DNA from 2 places in the Sphingomonas sp. SL1004 genome. Region 2 is predicted to be linked to the other one. Evidence: predicted binding sites of a transcription regulator. Region 2 holds the regulator's gene; the other holds the start of a gene.
What was found. The regulator LexA, encoded in region 2, represses DNA repair genes until DNA is damaged. The targets are predictions, from matches to a motif close to GTTCCNCNCTTGTTCT.

Region 1: AC3D24_RS00565 (ATP-dependent helicase) is a predicted target of LexA. The motif match lies at 2,738-2,753, and genes of this name have one in related genera.

The regions. Positions count from the first base shown of each region.
Region 1 covers NZ_JBYMUX010000001.1:102,111-111,077, reverse strand. Annotated here, with positions in the region: gene AC3D24_RS00575 (glycosyltransferase family protein) at 1-818, opposite strand, end outside; gene AC3D24_RS00570 (inorganic phosphate transporter) at 897-2,564, opposite strand; gene AC3D24_RS00565 (ATP-dependent helicase) at 2,766-5,045, shown strand; gene AC3D24_RS00560 (DUF4238 domain-containing protein) at 5,050-6,015, shown strand; gene AC3D24_RS00555 (hypothetical protein) at 6,226-6,516, shown strand; gene AC3D24_RS00550 (glycine zipper 2TM domain-containing protein) at 6,596-7,147, shown strand; gene AC3D24_RS00545 (prolyl oligopeptidase family serine peptidase) at 7,292-8,967, opposite strand, start outside.
Region 2 covers NZ_JBYMUX010000001.1:1,286,145-1,295,111, reverse strand. Annotated here, with positions in the region: gene gltX (glutamate--tRNA ligase) at 1-436, opposite strand, end outside; gene AC3D24_RS05655 (ComEC/Rec2 family competence protein) at 497-2,707, shown strand; gene lexA (transcriptional repressor LexA) at 3,203-3,877, opposite strand; gene AC3D24_RS05645 (molybdopterin molybdotransferase MoeA) at 3,946-5,127, opposite strand; gene AC3D24_RS05640 (TonB family protein) at 5,657-6,391, shown strand; gene moaC (cyclic pyranopterin monophosphate synthase MoaC) at 6,484-6,951, opposite strand; gene trpC (indole-3-glycerol phosphate synthase TrpC) at 6,948-7,739, opposite strand; gene trpD (anthranilate phosphoribosyltransferase) at 7,741-8,733, opposite strand; gene AC3D24_RS05620 (anthranilate synthase component II) at 8,730-8,967, opposite strand, start outside.

The sequences.
Region 1 (8,967 bases), 1.2 Mb from region 2:
CGCGTCCGCTCGCGCACCCGCTTGCCATCAAGCCGGTGTTCGAGCGCCCCTGCGAGCGCCAACGAACTCTGGTCGAACGGCACCACCGGCCGCTCGTGCACGCGCCCGGCAAAGCGGATGTCGCTGCGGTTCAGCCGGTACTGAATGTCGGGATAGGACGCCGACTGTACCCCATCGACCATGTTCCGCCGCGGCAACCCCAGCGACCGCAACCCGTCCCGGTCCGCCGCCGCCACCAGCCAGCCGAGCGCACTTAGCGACGCTGGATCGGGCCGCTCGTCGGTATCGATCTGCAACACCCACCGCGTCCGAATCACGTCCTGCAACCGGTTGCGCTGCGCCGCGAAGTCGCCCTCGAGAGGGTGCGCGCAAATCTCGACCCACGCCACTTGCGTCGCAAGCGCGCGGGCCTCGTCCGCGGTGCCATCCAGTAATATGACGATGCGGCCGAACGCATCGCGCAGATCGGTCGCGATAGCGACGATATCCGCCTCGTCCGCCGCCCGCGCCATGACGCCCAACCCGACCTCATGCGACACGATTACAGCCGGCGTCGCAACCACGCGAGCGGGGCTATAGTCGGCCGGAAAGCGTAGTCCCTCCGGAGCAACCGTCACCGGCTCGACCTCGAACCCGAACCGCCAGGCCGCGTTGCGAGCCCCCGCCGGATCGAGCCTCCAACCCTCGGCGGGATCGCACTGCAGATCGATACCGCCGCTCTTCAGGCGCGCAACGATCTCGCCGGCCAGCCGGTCGACATCCGCAACGTCGCGCACCAGCAAGCGGCAGTGGCTACACTCCGACCAGTCCTCGCGCACGAGCCAGTCCCAGTTCCCACAGATCGAACACCGCAATTGCATAGCCGCGCAACCCCCAGCACCGTGGCGGGTTCCGCCTCAATACCCCAGCGTATGCGCCAGCGACAGCAGCAGCCAGTACAGACCGCCCGACAGCAGCATCGCCACCGGCAGAGTCATCAGCCATGCCAGCGCCATGTTCATGACCGTCCGGCGCTGCAACCCGGCACCGTTGGCGACACTCGCGCCGGCGACGCCCGACGACAGGATATGCGTCGTCGACACCGGCAGGCCGTACCGCTCCGCCAGCATGATCGTCGCGGCCGCAACCAGTTCGGCGGAGGCTCCCATCCCGTAGGTCAGGTGCGTCTTGCCGATCCGCTCGCCGACCGTGACGACGATCCGCTTCCACCCGACCATCGTGCCGAGCCCGAGCGCCAGCGCGACCGTGATCTTCACCCAAGTCGGAATATAGCGCGTGCCCTGCTCCAGCTTGCCGCCATAGGCCTTCAGCGTCGTGATTTCCTGCGCGGTGAACCGCCCCTGCGCGCCCTTGTCGGCAGCGATCAGCTTGGTCGTGTCGAGCACCAGGTACATGTCGTTGCGCAGGTTGGGCGTCGCCGCGGCAGGCACCTTGCCGAGCGATCCATAGCCCGCGATCCGGCTCGACACGTCGTCCGACAGCGTCGCCAGCGCACCGTAGACGACCGGATCGGCCACCCGCTTCGATTTCAGCGCCCGCGTCACTTCGGTCCGCGCGGCATCGACGCTGGCCGGGGCGCCATCGGCATGCGCGACATACGCCGCCGATGCGGCCTGCGCTGCCTGGACGAACGCCGGTGTCGCGCTCTCGGGCATCGTCCGGTTCAGCGCATAGGCGGTCGGCGCGCAGCCGATCAGGATCAGCATGATCAGCCCCATCCCCTTCTGTCCGTCATTGCCGCCGTGCGCGAAGCTGACCGCGGTGCACGTCCCGATCAGCAGCGCGCGAATACCACGCGGTGGCGGCGTCTGCCCCTCGGGGGCCTCGTACAGCTTCCGATCGCGCAGGAACCGCTTCATCACTAGCAGCAGCAACAGCGCGCCGACGAAACCGACGATCGGGCTGAACGCCAGCGCGGACAGCACCTTCCAGACCTGCCCCATGTCGACGCCCGAGGTCCCGTCCGCACCACCGTTGATCAGCTGGTTGGCGAGCCCGACACCCAGGATCGAGCCGATGAGCGCATGGCTCGACGAATTGGGAAGCCCGACCGCCCAGGTCGCGAGGTTCCACAGGATCGCCGCGAGCAGCAGCGCGAAGATCATCGCGAACCCGCCCGCGCTGCCGACATGCAGGATCAGGTCGACCGGCAACAAGGTGATGATCGAATAGGCGACCGCCCCCGACGACAGCATCACACCGAGAAAATTGAAGAACCCGGACCAGACGACCGCGAGCGGCGCGGGCATCGAATGCGTGTAGATGACGGTGGCGACCGCGTTGGCGGTATCGTGAAACCCGTTCACGAACTCGAACCCGAGCGCGATCAGCAGTGCGAGCGCCAGGAACGCGAACGCCCCGCCCGCCAGCGTCTCGCCGACCTGCGCGGTATCGGTGGCGATGCTGAACCCCGCATATGCGAGCCCGCCGACCAGGATCGCGAGGAAGATCCACCGCCCCGACGGATGCACCGCATGGTCGAGCCGGGGACCCGACGGTGCAGTACGCAGGCTTGCGATCGACTCGGACACCGCGATCGACGCCGGAATTATGCTGGTTGCCATGATGCCCCGCCATCGCGCAGCCGCGTGACGCTTTTATGACAGCCACGGTTTAACCTGGGTCAGGCGGCTACGGAAGAAATGCAGACGCCGCACGCCGCCTCGAAACTGCCCACCTTCCCGGGGCGCCTGCTCCGAAGCGCGGGCGCTCATACCCGCTTGCCCCACCGGCCCCCGTTCCCTACCTGTTCACCGGTGAACCAGATCGCCCAAACGTCCGCGCCGCAAGCAGAGCCTCCCTATCTCCGCGGCCTCAATCGGCCGCAGCGCGAGGCGGTGTTGACCACCGATGGCCCCGTCCTGATCATCGCTGGCGCCGGCACCGGCAAGACCGCGGCGCTCACCGCCCGGCTCGCGCACCTGATCTTCACGAAGAAGGCCTGGCCTTCGGAGATTCTGAGCGTCACCTTCACCAACAAGGCCGCACGTGAGATGCGCGAGCGCGTGGGGCGGCTGGTGGGCGATGCGGTCGAGGGGATGCCGTGGCTCGGCACCTTCCATGCGATCGCAGCGAAGATGCTGCGGCGCCACGCCGAACTGGTCGGGCTGCAATCGAACTTCACGATTCTCGACACCGACGACCAGTTGCGGTTGCTCAAGCAGCTGATCCTCGCTGCCGACATCGACGAGAAGCGCTTTCCGACGCGCAGCCTCGCAGGGTTGATCGACCAGTGGAAGAACAAGGGCCTCGTCCCCGCCGATATCGATGCGGGCGAGAGCGAGCGCTACGCCAATGGTCGCGGCGGCGAGCTGTACCAGCAATACCAAGCTCGCCTGATCGCGCTTAACGCGTGCGATTTCGGCGACCTGCTGCTCCACATGCTCGTCATCCTGAAGACGCATCGCGACGTGCTGAGCCTGTACCAGCAGCGCTTCAAGTACATCATGGTCGACGAGTATCAGGACACCAACTCGTCGCAATATCTCTGGCTGCGGCTGCTCGCGCAGGAGCGCAAGAACATCGCCTGCGTCGGTGACGACGACCAGTCGATCTATTCGTGGCGCGGCGCGCAGGTCGAGAATATTCTTAAGTTCGAGCGGGATTTTCCGGGGGCGAAGGTCATCCGGCTGGAGCAGAACTATCGGAGTACGCCGCATATTCTGGGCGCTGCGTCGGGCGTGATCGCGAACAATGGCGGACGCCTCGGTAAGCAGCTCTGGACCGAGCGCGACGTTGGGGAGAAGGTCAAGGTCATCGGCGTGTGGGACGGCCCGGAAGAAGCGCGCCGGGTCGGCGAGGAGATCGACATCGTCCGCCGCTCGGGCAAGTCGCTAGACGAGGTCGCGATCCTGGTCCGCGCGCAGCACCAGACGCGCGAGTTTGAGGACCGCTTCATCGCGATCGGCATGCCGTACAAGATCGTCGGCGGCTTCCGCTTCTACGAACGCGCCGAGATCCGCGACGCGCTGGCATACCTCCGCGTCGTCAACCAGCCCGCGGACGACCTCGCCTTCGAACGCATCGTCAACGTCCCCAAGCGCGGGCTCGGCGACAAGGCGGTCGCGCGCATCCACCAACTCGCGCGCGCCACCGGCACACCGCTGACCACCGCCGCGGCGCGTATCCTCGACACCGACGAACTGACCGGCGCCGCAAAGAAGTCGCTAGGCCGGCTGGTCGGCGATATCGCCCGCTGGCGCGACATGGCGACCAGCCTGCCGCACGCCGAGCTAGCGCGCCAGTTGCTCGACGAGAGCGGCTATACCGCTATGTACCAGGCCGAGAAATCGGTCGAGGCGACCGGCCGCCTGGAGAACCTCAGCGAACTCGTCCGCGCGATGGAGGAATACGACTCGCTCGGCGCATTCCTCGAACACGTCTCGCTGGTGATGGACAACGAGGGCGGCGCGCAGGATCCACAGGTCACGATCATGACCATTCACGCCGCCAAGGGCCTCGAATACGACACGGTATTCTTGGTCGGCTGGGAGGAAGGGTTGTTCCCGTCGCAGCGCTCGTTGGACGAGGGCGGCGTGAAGAGCCTCGAGGAGGAACGCCGCCTAGCCTATGTCGCGATCACGCGCGCACGGCGCTTGGCGGTGATCCTCCACGCCGCCAACCGCCGCATCTACGGCCAGTGGAACTCGTCGATCCCCTCGCGCTTCGTCGCCGAGCTCCCCGCCGAGCACATCGACACCGAAACCACGATGTCCGGCGGCGCGAGCCTCTGGCAAGCCAACTGGTCCGACCGCGCCGACCCCTTCGCCGACGTCGCCCGCGGCACTGGCCGCGGTCCCGGCTGGCAGCGCGCGTCAGGCACGGGCAGCACATTCTCTACCAAGCCCGCCCGCGTGGTGGAAAGCCGATCAAGCGCCGTCAGCCTCGGCAACAAAGGCCGCGACGACTTGTCGCTTGGGATGCGCGTTTTCCACCAGAAGTTCGGCTATGGCGCGATCGCCGAAATCGAAGGCAACAAGTTGGAGATCGACTTCGAGCAGTCTGGGCGAAAGCGGGTGATGGATAGCTTCGTGACAATAGGGTAGCTCGATGGCTAACCAAAAAAAGCGACATCACATCGTACCTGTGGTTTATCTTGAGCGGTTCGCCGACGATAGAGGAATGGTTGTTGTCACTCGCAAGGACGCACCGGACGCATTCACATACTCGCGTCCCACGGAAACCGGTTTCAGGCGATATTATTATAGCCAACCGGTCGAAAACGGATCGCAGAATAACAACGCCCTGGAAGATATATTTTCAAAACTTGAAAGCGAATGGGACATTGTCGCAAAAACTTTAGAAAGCCGCAATCCCGCCAATCATATTCTATCGTCTCTACTAGGATTTGTTGGCCTTCAAAGGGTACGAGTACCGGCGTTCCGGGACGCGATTGAGCATTCTATGGAGCGATATGCTCGGCAGGCCTTTGATCGTCTCAAAGGTGAAGGCAAAATGGAACCGCCGTTAGAATTTCCCAATTTGTTGGATGAGATACAGATTACGATCGATCCTCACCAATCTATTCATGCGATGGTCTCGCTTATGGCAAAGCTTGGACCTGCATTGGAACGCTTCGGTTACACGATAGCTCACAACGAGACATCAATTGATCTAATTACCAGCGACAACCCAGTCTGTTATTTTAAGTCGGGTACGATCGAGACGATGGTTCCCTATCCGCTCGATGCTAACCATCCCCAGGAGTTTCTCTTTCCAATAAGCCCTCGAACGGTTCTGGTAGGGTCTACCGTTGATCGTCACAGGTACCGAAGTCGTGGCTTGAAGCACGTCCAGACCAAGGACGAGGCCAAAATCCGCAAGTACAATCATATTATCGCGCGATTTGCGTATGAAACGCTTTTTTCAAAGTCCCCCCTGCCTACGGCGTTCGTTGTTAGCCATGCAGAGAAATCGCCGGTGTTGGCCCCGGATTTTGCGGGTTTTGGTCCCAATGGCTTTTTGCTACCGCCTTTCATATTGGGCTCGCGTCGAAAACTTCTGAAGTACCGCTGAGCGATCCACCGTCGAACTTCTGGTACCAGCGCCTCCGCTTGAGCAAGTTAGGTAACCGTAAAGCGCACTGCCGGCAGGATATGCTAGGGTCGAGCGAGCAACACGCTGCCTCACAATATGTACCGCAGCCGACAACCTCGTTCAGGAACGATGTCTCTCGACAGCCGTATCAACGGCGCATCCCGATCATCGGGTTCGAGAGGACATCTCATGAAGTTTACGCATCTCATCGCGGCCGGGTTGGCCTTCGCAACGCTTGGCCTCGGCACCGCCGCTCCTGCCGAAGCGCAGCGCGATCGCGGGTATAGCCAGCAGCGTCACGACGGCGATCGTGGCGATCACCGCGGCGACCGTCGCGATTTCCGCGGCAATGATCATCGCGGCGACCGCCATGACGACCGCCGCTATCGCGGCCGTGGCAACGATCGTCGCAACTGGAACAACAATCGCCGTTGCCGCACCGAGTGGCGCCATCATCGCCGCGTGCAGATCTGCCGTTGAGATAGCGCTTGATATCGAGCGGGCGGTAGCGCGATGCTGCCGCCCGCTCTCGTTGTGACCATCTAGAAGGATCCGGATCATGAAGCGTTTTCTCGGCACGGCTGCGTTGATTGCAGCCACTTGCCTGTCCGCTGCCACGCCAGCCGTCGCGCAGAGCAACGCCGACGACGCGCGCTTTGCCGCTGCGCAGGCGCGACTCGACAGCGAACTGCAGATTTTCCGCCAGGAATTCGATCGCTACCAGTCGACCCGTGGCAATCGTGGCGGCTACGCGCCACAGGGCGGCTATCGCCAGGCACCGGACCGCAGCGGCGGCTATCAGGACGCGTATCCCGACGAGCGCGACGAGGGGAATTACGATCCCTCGCGCTATTATCGCGCCGGTCCGAACTATCAGGAACGCACGCTGGCGACCAGCGACCGCGTCTATGCCGGGCAGGACGGCAAATATTACTGCAAGCGCAACGACGGCACGACCGGACTGATTATCGGCGCGGCCGGTGGCGGCATTCTCGGCAACGTCATCGACGGCGGCCGTTCGCGCATCGTCGGCTCGCTGCTCGGTGCAGCCGCCGGTGGTCTCGCGGGCCGTGCGGTGGACCAGAACAACAGCCAGGTCCGCTGCCGCTGAACTGAACCGGACTCTGATCCCCCCCCGCCAGGGGGAGGTGTCGCCGAAGGTGACGGAGGGGGAGGATGCGGAACAGCGGTCTGCCCGCCCCCCCTCCGTCAGGCTATGCCTGTCACCTCCCCCTGGCGGGGGAGGATAACGCCCCTACTTAGCCGGGCCGACCAGCTTTTGCGTGAAGTACGTCATCTGCAACGCCTGCAGCCGAGCACCCTGCTCGATATCCGCATCGCCCGAATGCCCGCCGGCGGTGTCCTCATAGTACAGATACGGCAGCCCATATTCCTTCAACCGCGCCGCGAACTTTCGTGCATGCTGCGGCCCGACGCGGTCGTCCTTGGTGGTCGTCCAGATATACGGCTCCGGATACGCGACGCCCTTCCTGATGTTCTGATAGGGCGAGATCGTCTCCAGGAACGCCTTCTCCTCCGGCACGCTCACCGAGCCATATTCGTCGACCCACGACGCGCCCGCCGCGATCCCCTCGTACCGGATCATGTCGAGCAGCGGCACCTGGATCGTCACCGCCTTCCACAGATCTGGATGCTGGTTGAACTCGACGCCCATCAGCAGCCCGCCATTCGACCCACCATAGATGCCCAGCTTCGCCGGACTCGTGAGCTTGCGCGCGAAAAGGTCCTTCGCGACTGCGGCGAAGTCGTCATAGATTACCTGCCGCTTGGTCTTCCGCCCGGCGTCATGCCATTTCGGCCCGAACTCGCCGCCGCCCCGGATGTTGGCGAGCACATACGAGCCGCCCCGCTCCAGCCACAGCTTGCCGGTGCTCCCCGAATAGCTCGGCGTCATCGATACCTGGAAACCGCCATAGGCCGTCATGATCGTCGGCGTCGTACCGTCGAGCACGATGCCCTTCTTGTGAACAACGAAATACGGCACCTTCGTACCGTCGGTGGACGTCGCCTCGAACTGCTCGACGACATCGTTCGACGCATCGAACTTCGGCGGCAGGGTCTTGATCGGCTTCGGCGCGGCACCCGTCGCCGCATCCAGCGAATAGAGCGACGTCGGCGTCAGGAACCCCGTCACCGTTAGATACGCATCGTCGCTACGATCCGTCGTGCTCGCCACGTCGATCGAGGCATTGTCCGGCAAAGCGATCGGCTTGGCGGTCCAGCCCCCTGCCCCGTGCGTAAAGACCGACGCGCGACCCCGCACATTGTCCGACACCACCAGCAGCAGCTTCGACTTGGTCAGCGCCATCCCGTCGACCGACTGGCGCGGCCCCGGTGCGAACACGATTGTCGGGTTGATCGTGCCCTTCTCGACCTCGGCAAGCGGCGCGGAAGCAACCGCCCCCTCGGGGATCTTGCCCCAAGGATCGCTGGTCGAGAAGATCACCTGCCCGTCGATCATCCCCACCGGAAACGTCCGGTCGGGCAGCGCGAGCGGCCGCGTCCCGGCCGGCGTCCATACCAGCTTGTCCGCGCCGAAGAACGTCTTGCGCCGCTGGATCACGATCAGGCGGTTGCCCTTCTCGTCGGTCAGCACGTCCGCGCCGGTCGGCCCCTGGTCGGTCGCCGCGCCGCGATACACTTCGGTCGCGGCGGTCAGCGGAGCGCCGCGCTTCACCTGCTTCAGCACGAACGCATAGCCCGACTGCGTCGTCGTCCCCGCCCCCCAGTCGCGCGCGACCAGCAGCGTATCCTTGTCGACCCAGCTCGCATCCTGCTTAGACTTCGGCAGCATGAAGCCGCCCTCGACGAACGCGCCGGTCGACAGATCGAACTCGCGATACGTCACCGCATCCTCGCCGCCCTCCGACAGCGCGACCAGACACAGTCGCTCCTCGGGCTGGAGGCAGG
Region 2 (8,967 bases):
TGCGGATGCGGAGCGGCCTCTTCGCGGCCTGGGCCTCGGCGCGCATCGCCGCGATTTCCTCGGCGGTCATGTAGCAGCGATAGGCGTGGCCGTTGGCGACCATTTCGTGCGCGACCTGTGCGTGGCGTTCGGCACCGGCGAACTGCATGACGACGTCGCCGTCCCAGTCGAGCCCGAGCCAGCGCATGCCGTCGATGATCGCGTCGATCGCCGGCTGGGTCGAGCGGACCCGGTCGGTATCCTCGATCCGCAGCAGAAACTTGCCCCCGTTCGCCTTGGCGAACAGCCAGTTGAACAGCGCGGTGCGCGCGCCGCCAAGATGCAGGAACCCCGTCGGCGACGGAGCGAAACGGGTAACCACGGGTGCGGCCGAAGCGGCGGTGCCCGTATCAGATATTGCGCCCAACCGCGGGTGCTCCCAGACTGATGAAACCATGGAGAAACGATGGCCATGACAGCCGTCGCCGCCCCTAGCATGCGTCCTTGGCGGCGACAAATGGGCGTGCCGCGATGGGGGGCTGTCGTTGGGCTTGCCGTGGCGCGCGGGGGCCTGACGGTCGAGCGCTGGCTGGAGGCGGAACGCGACCAGCTGGTGCTGTGGCTGCCGGTGACGCTTGGGGGCGGTATAGCGCTATGGTTCGCGTTGCCGGACGCGGCGGCGTGGTGCATGGCGATATTGCTGCTGGTGGCGAGCGGGCTTGCGGGTCTGGCCGTGGGGCAGGGCGGGCGTGCGGCGCGCGCGCTCGCGATCGGGTTGCTGACGGGCGCGCTCGGCCTCGGGCTGATCTGGGCAAGGTCAGAATCTGTGGCGCGGCCGGTGCTGGGCGGTCCGACGATCGCGAGCTTCTCGGCGAAGGTCGAGGCGATCGAGCCGCTGGTGGCGCGGAAACTGGTGCGGTTGACGGTTCTGCCGATCGGCAAAGGTGTGGAGACCGACGGGCAGCCGGTTGCCTTGCCGTACCGGGTCCGCGTCAACCTCGCGGAGGCCGACGCGCCGAAGCTGCTCGGGACCGGGGCAGTCGTGCACCTTCGCGCCCGCCTGATGCCGCCGCCTTTGCCCGCGGTGCCAGGCGCCTACGACTTCGCGCGGGTCGCGTGGTTCGGCGGGATCGGCGCGACCGGGCGTGGCTTCGCACCGGTGGTGGTGACGACGCCGAGCGCATCAGGTGCGGGCATCCGAGTCGCGCTGTCGCACCACATCGTCTCGCGACTGGACGGCAGCGCGGGCGGTATCGCGGCAGCGCTCGCCACCGGCGACGTCGGCGCGATCAGCGAGGAGGATTCAGAGGCGATGCGCCGGGCGGGGCTCGCGCATTTGCTGTCGGTGAGCGGATTGCACATCACCGCGGCGGTGGCGGCGACGATGCTGATCGTGTTGCGCCTGCTGGCGCTCAGTCCATGGCTGGCCTTGCACGCGCGCCTGCCGCTGATCGCAGCATTGGCGGGTGCGGCGGCGGCGATCGGCTATACGCTGCTGACGGGAAGCCAGGTTCCCACGATCCGGTCGTGCGTCGCCGCGCTGCTCGTGTTGGCCGCGCTGGCGATGGGGCGCGAGGCGATGACCTTGCGGCTCGTCGCGGCGGGAGCGGCGTGCGTCATGCTGGTGTTGCCCGAATCGGCTGCCGGACCGAGCTTCCAGCTATCGTTCGCGGCGATCACTGCGATCATGGCCCTGCACGAACATCCCGTGATCCGCGCGTTCTTCGGACCGCACGAGGAGGGACGAGCACGCCGCCTCGCACGGGGCGTGGCGTCGCTGCTGCTCACCGGACTGCTCGTCGAGTTCGCGCTCATGCCGATCGCGGTCTACCATTTCCACAAGGCGGGGCTGTACGGCGCATTCGCGAACATCGTCGCGATCCCGTTGACGACGTTCGTTGTCATGCCGCTGGAGACTCTGGCGTTGCTGCTGGACGTCGGAAGCCTCGGTGCACCAATCTGGTGGCTGGTCCAGCGATCGCTCGACGCGCTGCTCTGGCTTGCCCACGTGGTGGCGGGCGCGCCCGGATCGGTGCGGTCCCTGCCGGCCATGCCGACTGCGGCGTTCGCGCTGATGGCAATCGGGGGGATTTGGATCGCGTTGTGGCGGACCCGGTGGCGGCGTCTGGGACTGCTGCCGCTGATGATCGGGGCAGTGTGGGCGCTGGCCACGCCGCCGCCCGATATTCTGGTGACGGGCGACGGCCGGCATGTCGCGGTCCGGACCGCTGCTGGCCTCTCGATGCTGCGGGACCGGGCGGGCGACTATACGCGGGATATGCTTGCCGAGAACGGTGGGGGCGACGGCGAGCCACTGCTGCTGGCCGACCAGCCCGATGCGCGGTGCAGTCGTGATCTTTGCGTCACCGATATTGCCGCGCGCGGACGGATGTGGCGGATTCTTGCGACCCGCAGCGCCTATATGGTCCCGATTGCCGAGTTCGTTGCAGCCTGTCGCGCGGCCGACGTCGTCGTCAGCGAACGCGGTCTGCCGAAGCGCTGCGTGCCGCGGTGGCTGAAGCTCGATCGACGCGTTCTGCAGCGGACGGGTGGAGTCGCGCTGACCTTGGGGACCGGGACGGTCGTGACGATCCTGAACGCGGGCGATCGCCATCCCTGGCGCGATCCGCCCATGCTCGAACGTACGGCACATTCGTTTAGACCGCGGCATGTCCGGTTTCATGATGCGGCGCCGGCGTTTCGCGCCAGCCGAGTCCGTCAAAAGTAGAATTGTCCACGCGAAGGCGCGAAGGCGCAAAGGCGCGAAGGTGATGCGACTCAGGAGACCTTCACACCTCCATGAACGATCAGCCCACGTCGGTTTCGGTGGTCTGCGAAGGCAAATAGACGCCAATCTAAGCACTACATCTTCGCGCCTCCGCGCCTCCGCGCGAACCAATTCTTCGGCTGCGTGGGAAGTTGGCGGCGATATGTTCGCGCAGAGGCGCAGAAGTGCAAAGATTGACGGTTCGAGTCGAGGTCGCGCTTATGCCTCGGAGCGTGAGAGAGTCTTCCGGACGCTTGATGGTGTTTGCTTGGGCGTGTCGAAAACTGGCCGCTTTTCGACCGCTCGGCCACGTCGCTTAGTTTGCCGAATAGGCCCGGTCGCTCTTGCCGGAGGGAAAGAGCGACTTGGCTTGCCGGCCTGGTGGTCGCTTTTTCCTGAGCAGCCAAAAAGCCGACTTCGGCCTGCATCGCGATGAAGCAGGCCGATCCCGGCAGTTCAGTCGTAGCGGCGCAGGATGCCGGAGAGCTTGCCCTGTACGCGGACCTGGGCGGGGGCATAGCGCTGCGGATCATAGGCCCGGTTGGCCGGATCGAGGCGGACCATCGCGCCTTCGCGGCGGAAGTATTTCAGGGTGGCTTCGCTGTCTTCGATCAGCGCGACGACGATCTCGCCATCGCGGGCGGTTTCGGTGCGGCGGATGAGGGCATAATCGCCGTCCAGGATGCCGGCTTCGACCATCGAGTCACCCGAGACCTCGAGCGCGTAATGTTCGCCAGAGCCGAGCAGTGCTGCGGGAACGGCAAGCATGGTGCTGCCTTCGAAGGCTTCGATCGGGACGCCGGCGGCGATGCGGCCGTGCAGCGGGATTTCGATCACGTCGTTCGCAGGCTGCGGTGCGGCGACAGCGGCCACAGTCTTCACGTTCGACGGCTTCGAAGGCGTTTTCTTTTCCGGGCGCTCCGGCATACGCAGCACTTCGAGCGCGCGTGCACGGTTCGGCAGACGACGGATGAAGTTACGTTCCTCAAGCGCGCTGATCAGACGGTGAACCCCCGACTTGGATTTCAGGTCGAGCGCGTCCTTCATCTCCTCGAACGACGGCGAGACACCGGTATCGTTGAGCCGGTCGTTGATGAAGCATACGAGTTCGTGCTGCTTGCGCGTGAGCATGGCGGTTCTCCGTCCGGAACAGACTGGGAACTTCTATGGAACATAATTAACGCCGTCAAGCGCTCGCTTCACGCAATGACGAGGATTTCCGCCGATTCGCCTTCTCTTGCGATCGGCGCGTTGCCCGCGCGAACGATGAGGCAGGTCGAACGCGCCAATGTCAGGAGCATCGAGCTGTCCTGGATCGTCGATGCATAGGCCTTGCCGTCGCGAAGTTCGGCACGGAGATAATCGGTGCGGGCGTTGTTCGCGGGCAGGTCTTCGCCGAGCAGCGCGTGACTCGTCTGCGGGAGTGGATCGCGGGCTCCGGCCATATGCGCGACGACCGGTTTGACGAACAACGTCGCCGTGACGAATGCCGAGACCGGGTTGCCGGGAAGGCCCAGGACCATCATCTCGCCGATCCGGCCGGCCATCATCGGCTTGCCCGGACGCAGCGCGATCCGCCAGAAGTCGATCGTGCCGCCGGCGGCCTCGATCGCCGGGCGGACGAGGTCGTGGTCACCGACCGAGGCTCCTCCAGTGGTGACCAGGAGGTCGGCTTCGACGCTGGCGAAGGCATCGCGCAGGATGTCGAGACGGTCGGGGAGGATCCCGAGGTCGATGATGTCGACGGGCATGTCGGCGAGCATCGCGGCGAGCATGATGCCGTTCGATTCGGGGAGCGCAACGCCGTCGGTGGTCGAGCCGGGGGGGACGAGTTCGTCTCCCGTCGCGGCGACGGCGACGCGGACGCGGCGGTTGACGGTCAGGCTGCCGTGGCCGCCGGTTGCGGCGACGGCGATGCGCGCGGGGCTGAGCCGGTCGCCAGCGGCGATCAGGCGGGTGCCGGTGGAGAAGTCCAGGCCCTTGCGACGGGTATTACGGCCTAGCGTCGGAGGGCCTTCGCCGGCCAGGATCAGCGTTTCGCCGTCACGCTCGGCTTCCTCCTGGACCATGACGCTGTCGGCGCCTTCGGGCATTGCCGCGCCGGTGAAGATGCGGGTTGCTTCGCCTGGACCGACCTTGCCGGTGAACGGGCGTCCCGCCGCGCTTTCGCCGATGACTTTCCAAGGGCCGGACATGTCGGCGAAGCGGATCGCGTAGCCGTCCATGGCGGAAAGATCTGCAGCGGGTTGCGTACGGCGGGCGAGGATGTCTTCAGCCGCCCAGCGGCCGGCGGCGTCGCGCAAGGGGACCGTCTCGTGGCCCACGCGGGGAGCCATGGCGAAGAGGCGGGACTGGGCTTCGGCGACGGGGACTAGGGTCATGCTGGGAACTCTGCGGCTGGGCGGTTTGGCTGAGTGAAGTATAGGAAGTATAGACGCTGGGAGCGGTTTGCCGGTTCGCACTCCGTACGGGAGAAGCGCCTGGTTGGCGGGCATGTTCCGTGCTTTGCCATGGGTTTGGCTTGTAGGACAGGTGTTGTCGCCGCGGTGGACCCGGGCGACGGCGGTACGCGCTGCTTGGTGCGGAGGCTTGGGTGGCGGTCTTGGCGAACGCGCTGTCGAAAGCGGATCGATATCCGATGTCAGCTACTGCTTCCTTGCTCTCCCGCGAAGGCGGGAGCTCAGACTGGGTCCCGGCCTTCGCAGGGAAACATATTGAGGCTTGGTGACGGGCGGTCCATCATGATGTCTGCCATCGCAATTGGGCCCCGGCCTGCGCCGGCGAGGTGCCTGTCGGGAGGGCGAGGGGGAGACTCGGGGCGTCAAGTAGGCGGAGCCGATCCTACCTCGCCAGTCTGGGTTCATCTGGAAAGGGCTTTCCCTGCACGGAATGAGACACCAGATCAGCAGGATGACAGCAGTTCAGCCACGTACGAAAGACAGGATCGGAGCGGCCGTCGGGGCGATCGTGTTGCCGGGGTTGCTTGGCTACGCGCTGCTCAACGGGCTGGTGGTGCCGATGCCGGCGGCGATGGGCGAGGCGTTGAAGGTGTTCGGGGTGGCGCCCCCTCCGCCACCGCCGCCGGTCGAAAAGGTCAGGCCGCGGCCATCACCCAGTCATCGACCGCAGGGGGCTGCGTCGCCGCCTAACCTGAAGTCGAAGGCTACCGAGGTGGTCGCGCCGCCGCCGGTGGTGCCGATCGTGGTGCCGCCGCCGGTGGTCGTTGCGGCCAAGGCCGGGGTTGGGGCGCAGGCGACCGCCGGGGCGTCGGACGTTCGTGGACCGGGTACCGGGAGCGGCGGGGTCGGTAACGGTACCGGGAGTGGCGGTTACGGGGATGGCGACGGTGGCGGGGGCGAGGAGACGCCGCCGCGGTGGCGGCGCGGGCGGCTGAAGGATTCGGATTATCCGAAGGACGCCGCCGAAACCGGTATTCGCGGGACGGTTTCGGTGCGGTATGTGGTCGAGGTCAGCGGACGCGTGTCGCAGTGCCGGGTGACGCGGTCGAGTGGAAGCGCGGAGCTGGACAGCCTGACGTGCCGGCTTATCGAGCAGCGGTTTCGGTATGATCCGTCGCTCGATGCGGCGGGGCGGCCGGTGGAATCGACGATCGTCGAAAAGCATGATTGGGCGATAGACGATTGAGCGGGGCTCGAACGCGATCGCTCCGCCGGGCGTGCCCTCACCCTTCGCTGCCTTAGGTGTCTCTCCGCTCTCCCTTATGGGAGAGGGTTTTGTCAGGCGGTCCAGTTACCCGATTTGCCGCCGCTCTTGGCGACGACGCGAATGTCGCCCAGGATCATCGTCTTGTCGATCGCCTTGGCCATGTCGTAGATTGTCAGCAGCGTGACCGTGGCTGCGGTGAGGGCTTCCATCTCGACACCGGTTTTGCCTTCGGTCGATGCGGTCGCGGTCGCGGTGACGCCGGTCGCGTCCACGGCCAGGTCGATTTCCACTTTGGTCAGCGGGAGCGGGTGGCAGAGCGGGATCAGGTCGCTGGTGCGCTTGGCTGCCATGATGCCGGCAACGCGGGCGACCGCGAGGACGTCGCCCTTCTTCGCAGTACCCGCGCCGATGGCCGCGGCGGCTTCGGCGGACATGGTGATGCGGCCGGTCGCGACGGCCTCGCGGGCCGTGACGGACTTGCCGCCGACGTCGACCATCCTTGCCGCGCCGGCTTCGTCGATGTGAGTAAGGCCGCTCACCCGACCAGCGCCCGCGTCGCGGCTTCGACGTCGTCCTGCCGCATCAGCGCTTCGCCGATCAGGAAGCAGTGGATGCCGTGCTCGGCCATCGCGTCGAGCTCCGCGCGGGTCGTGAGGCCACTTTCGGCAACGAAGGTGCAGTCCTTGGGCGCCTTGTCGACGAGGTCGTAGGTGCGCTGGAAATCTACGGTAAAGTCGCGCAGGTCGCGATTGTTGACGCCGATCAGCCGCGACTTGAGTTTCAGCGCGCGCTCCATCTCGTGTGCGTCGTGGACCTCGACCAGCACGTCCATGCCGCATTCCAGCGCGGAGGCCTCGATCTCGGCCATCTGGATGTCGTCGAGCGCGGCGACGATGATCAGGATACAGTCGGCGCCGATCGCACGCGCCTCGGTCGACTGCCATGGATCGACCATGAAGTCTTTCCGAAGCACCGGGATCGAAACTGCGTCGCGAGCAGCCGTCAGGTACGCGTCGGCGCCCTGGAACCACTTCTCGTCGGTCAGGACGGACAGGCACGCGGCACCGCCGGCTTCGTACGCGCGGGCGTGCGCGACGGGATCGAAATCGGCACGGATCAGGCCTTTCGAGGGGCTCGCCTTCTTGACCTCGGCGACCAGCGCGTAGCCGGCCTTCGCATCGCCCTTTTTCGCGTCGAGCGCGGCACGGAAACCGCGGGGCTTCGACATGCGGGCGATGCCGGCGTCGATGTCGGCGAGCGAGGTCGTGGCCTTGCGCGCGGCGACTTCGGCACGCTTGGTCTCGAGGATACGGTCGAGCATGGTCATGTCAGTAGGCGATCCAGCGGGCGAGCAACGCGTCGGCGCTGCCGGTGTCGAGCGCGGCGGCGGCTTGCCCGACGCCTTCGACGAGAGTGGAGACGGTGCCGGCGACCATCAGGGCGGCGGCGGCGTTGAGCAGGACGGCGTCGCGGTAGGGGCCGGTCTCGCCCTTGAGCAGGCGGCGGAGCGCTTCGGCGTTGTGATGCGCGTCGCCGCCGCGAATGTCGGTAATGGCGTGGCGGGTGAGGCCGGCGTCTTCGGGGGCGATCTTAGCGGGAAGCGTAACGGTGCCGACCGAGGCGACGACGCTGGGCCCCGCACCGGAGAGTTCGTCGAGGCCCTCTTCGCCCGAGACGACGAGCGCGGCCTGGGTGCCGAGCTGCTCCAGCGCGTCGGCGTAGAGTGCGACGTAGTCGGGCCGCGCGATGCCGATCAGCTGGCGGGTGGTGCCGGCCGGGTTGGCGAGCGGGCCCATCAGGTTGAAGATCGTCCGCTTGCCGATGCGCTGGCGAATGGGCGTGATGCGCTTCATCGCCGGATGGTGGTTGGCGGCGAAGAGGAAGGCGATGCCGATGTCGTTGAGGCTCGCCTCGGCGGTGGCGCCAACGCGGTCCATGTCGAGACCGAGCACTTCCAGCGTGTCGGCAGCGCCGGCCTTGCTGGAGGCGGCGCGGTTGCCGTGCTTGGCGACGGGCACGCCTGTGGCCGCGACGACGAGTGCTACGGCGGTCGAGACGTTGAGCGTGTGGTGGCCGTCGCCGCCGGTGCCGCAGACGTCGACCGCGCCGCTAGGGGCGTCGATCGGGATCATCCGGTTGCGCATTGCACGCGCGGCTTCGGCGATTTCGATGCTGGTTTCGCCGCGGGTCGCGAGATTGGTGAGGAACGTCGCGATCGCGTCATCGCTGGCGCGCGCGTCGAGGATGTCGGCAAAGGCTTCGCGGGCGGACTCGCGGGAGAGCGGGGAGCTGGGGTCTGGAAGGAGGGTGATGGTGGTCACAGCTCCAGGCCTTCGCGTGCCTTCACGGGGATGCCGGCCATCTTGAGGAAGTTCGCCAGCATCGCGTGGCCATGTTCCGTCGCGATGCTCTCCGGATGGAATTGGACGCCGTGGATAGGCAGCGTCTTGTGGCGGAAGCCCATGACCGTGCCGTCCTGCGCGGTTGCATTCACCACCAGCGTATCCGGCACCGCGTTGACGATCAGCGAGTGATAGCGCGTGGCGATGAACGGC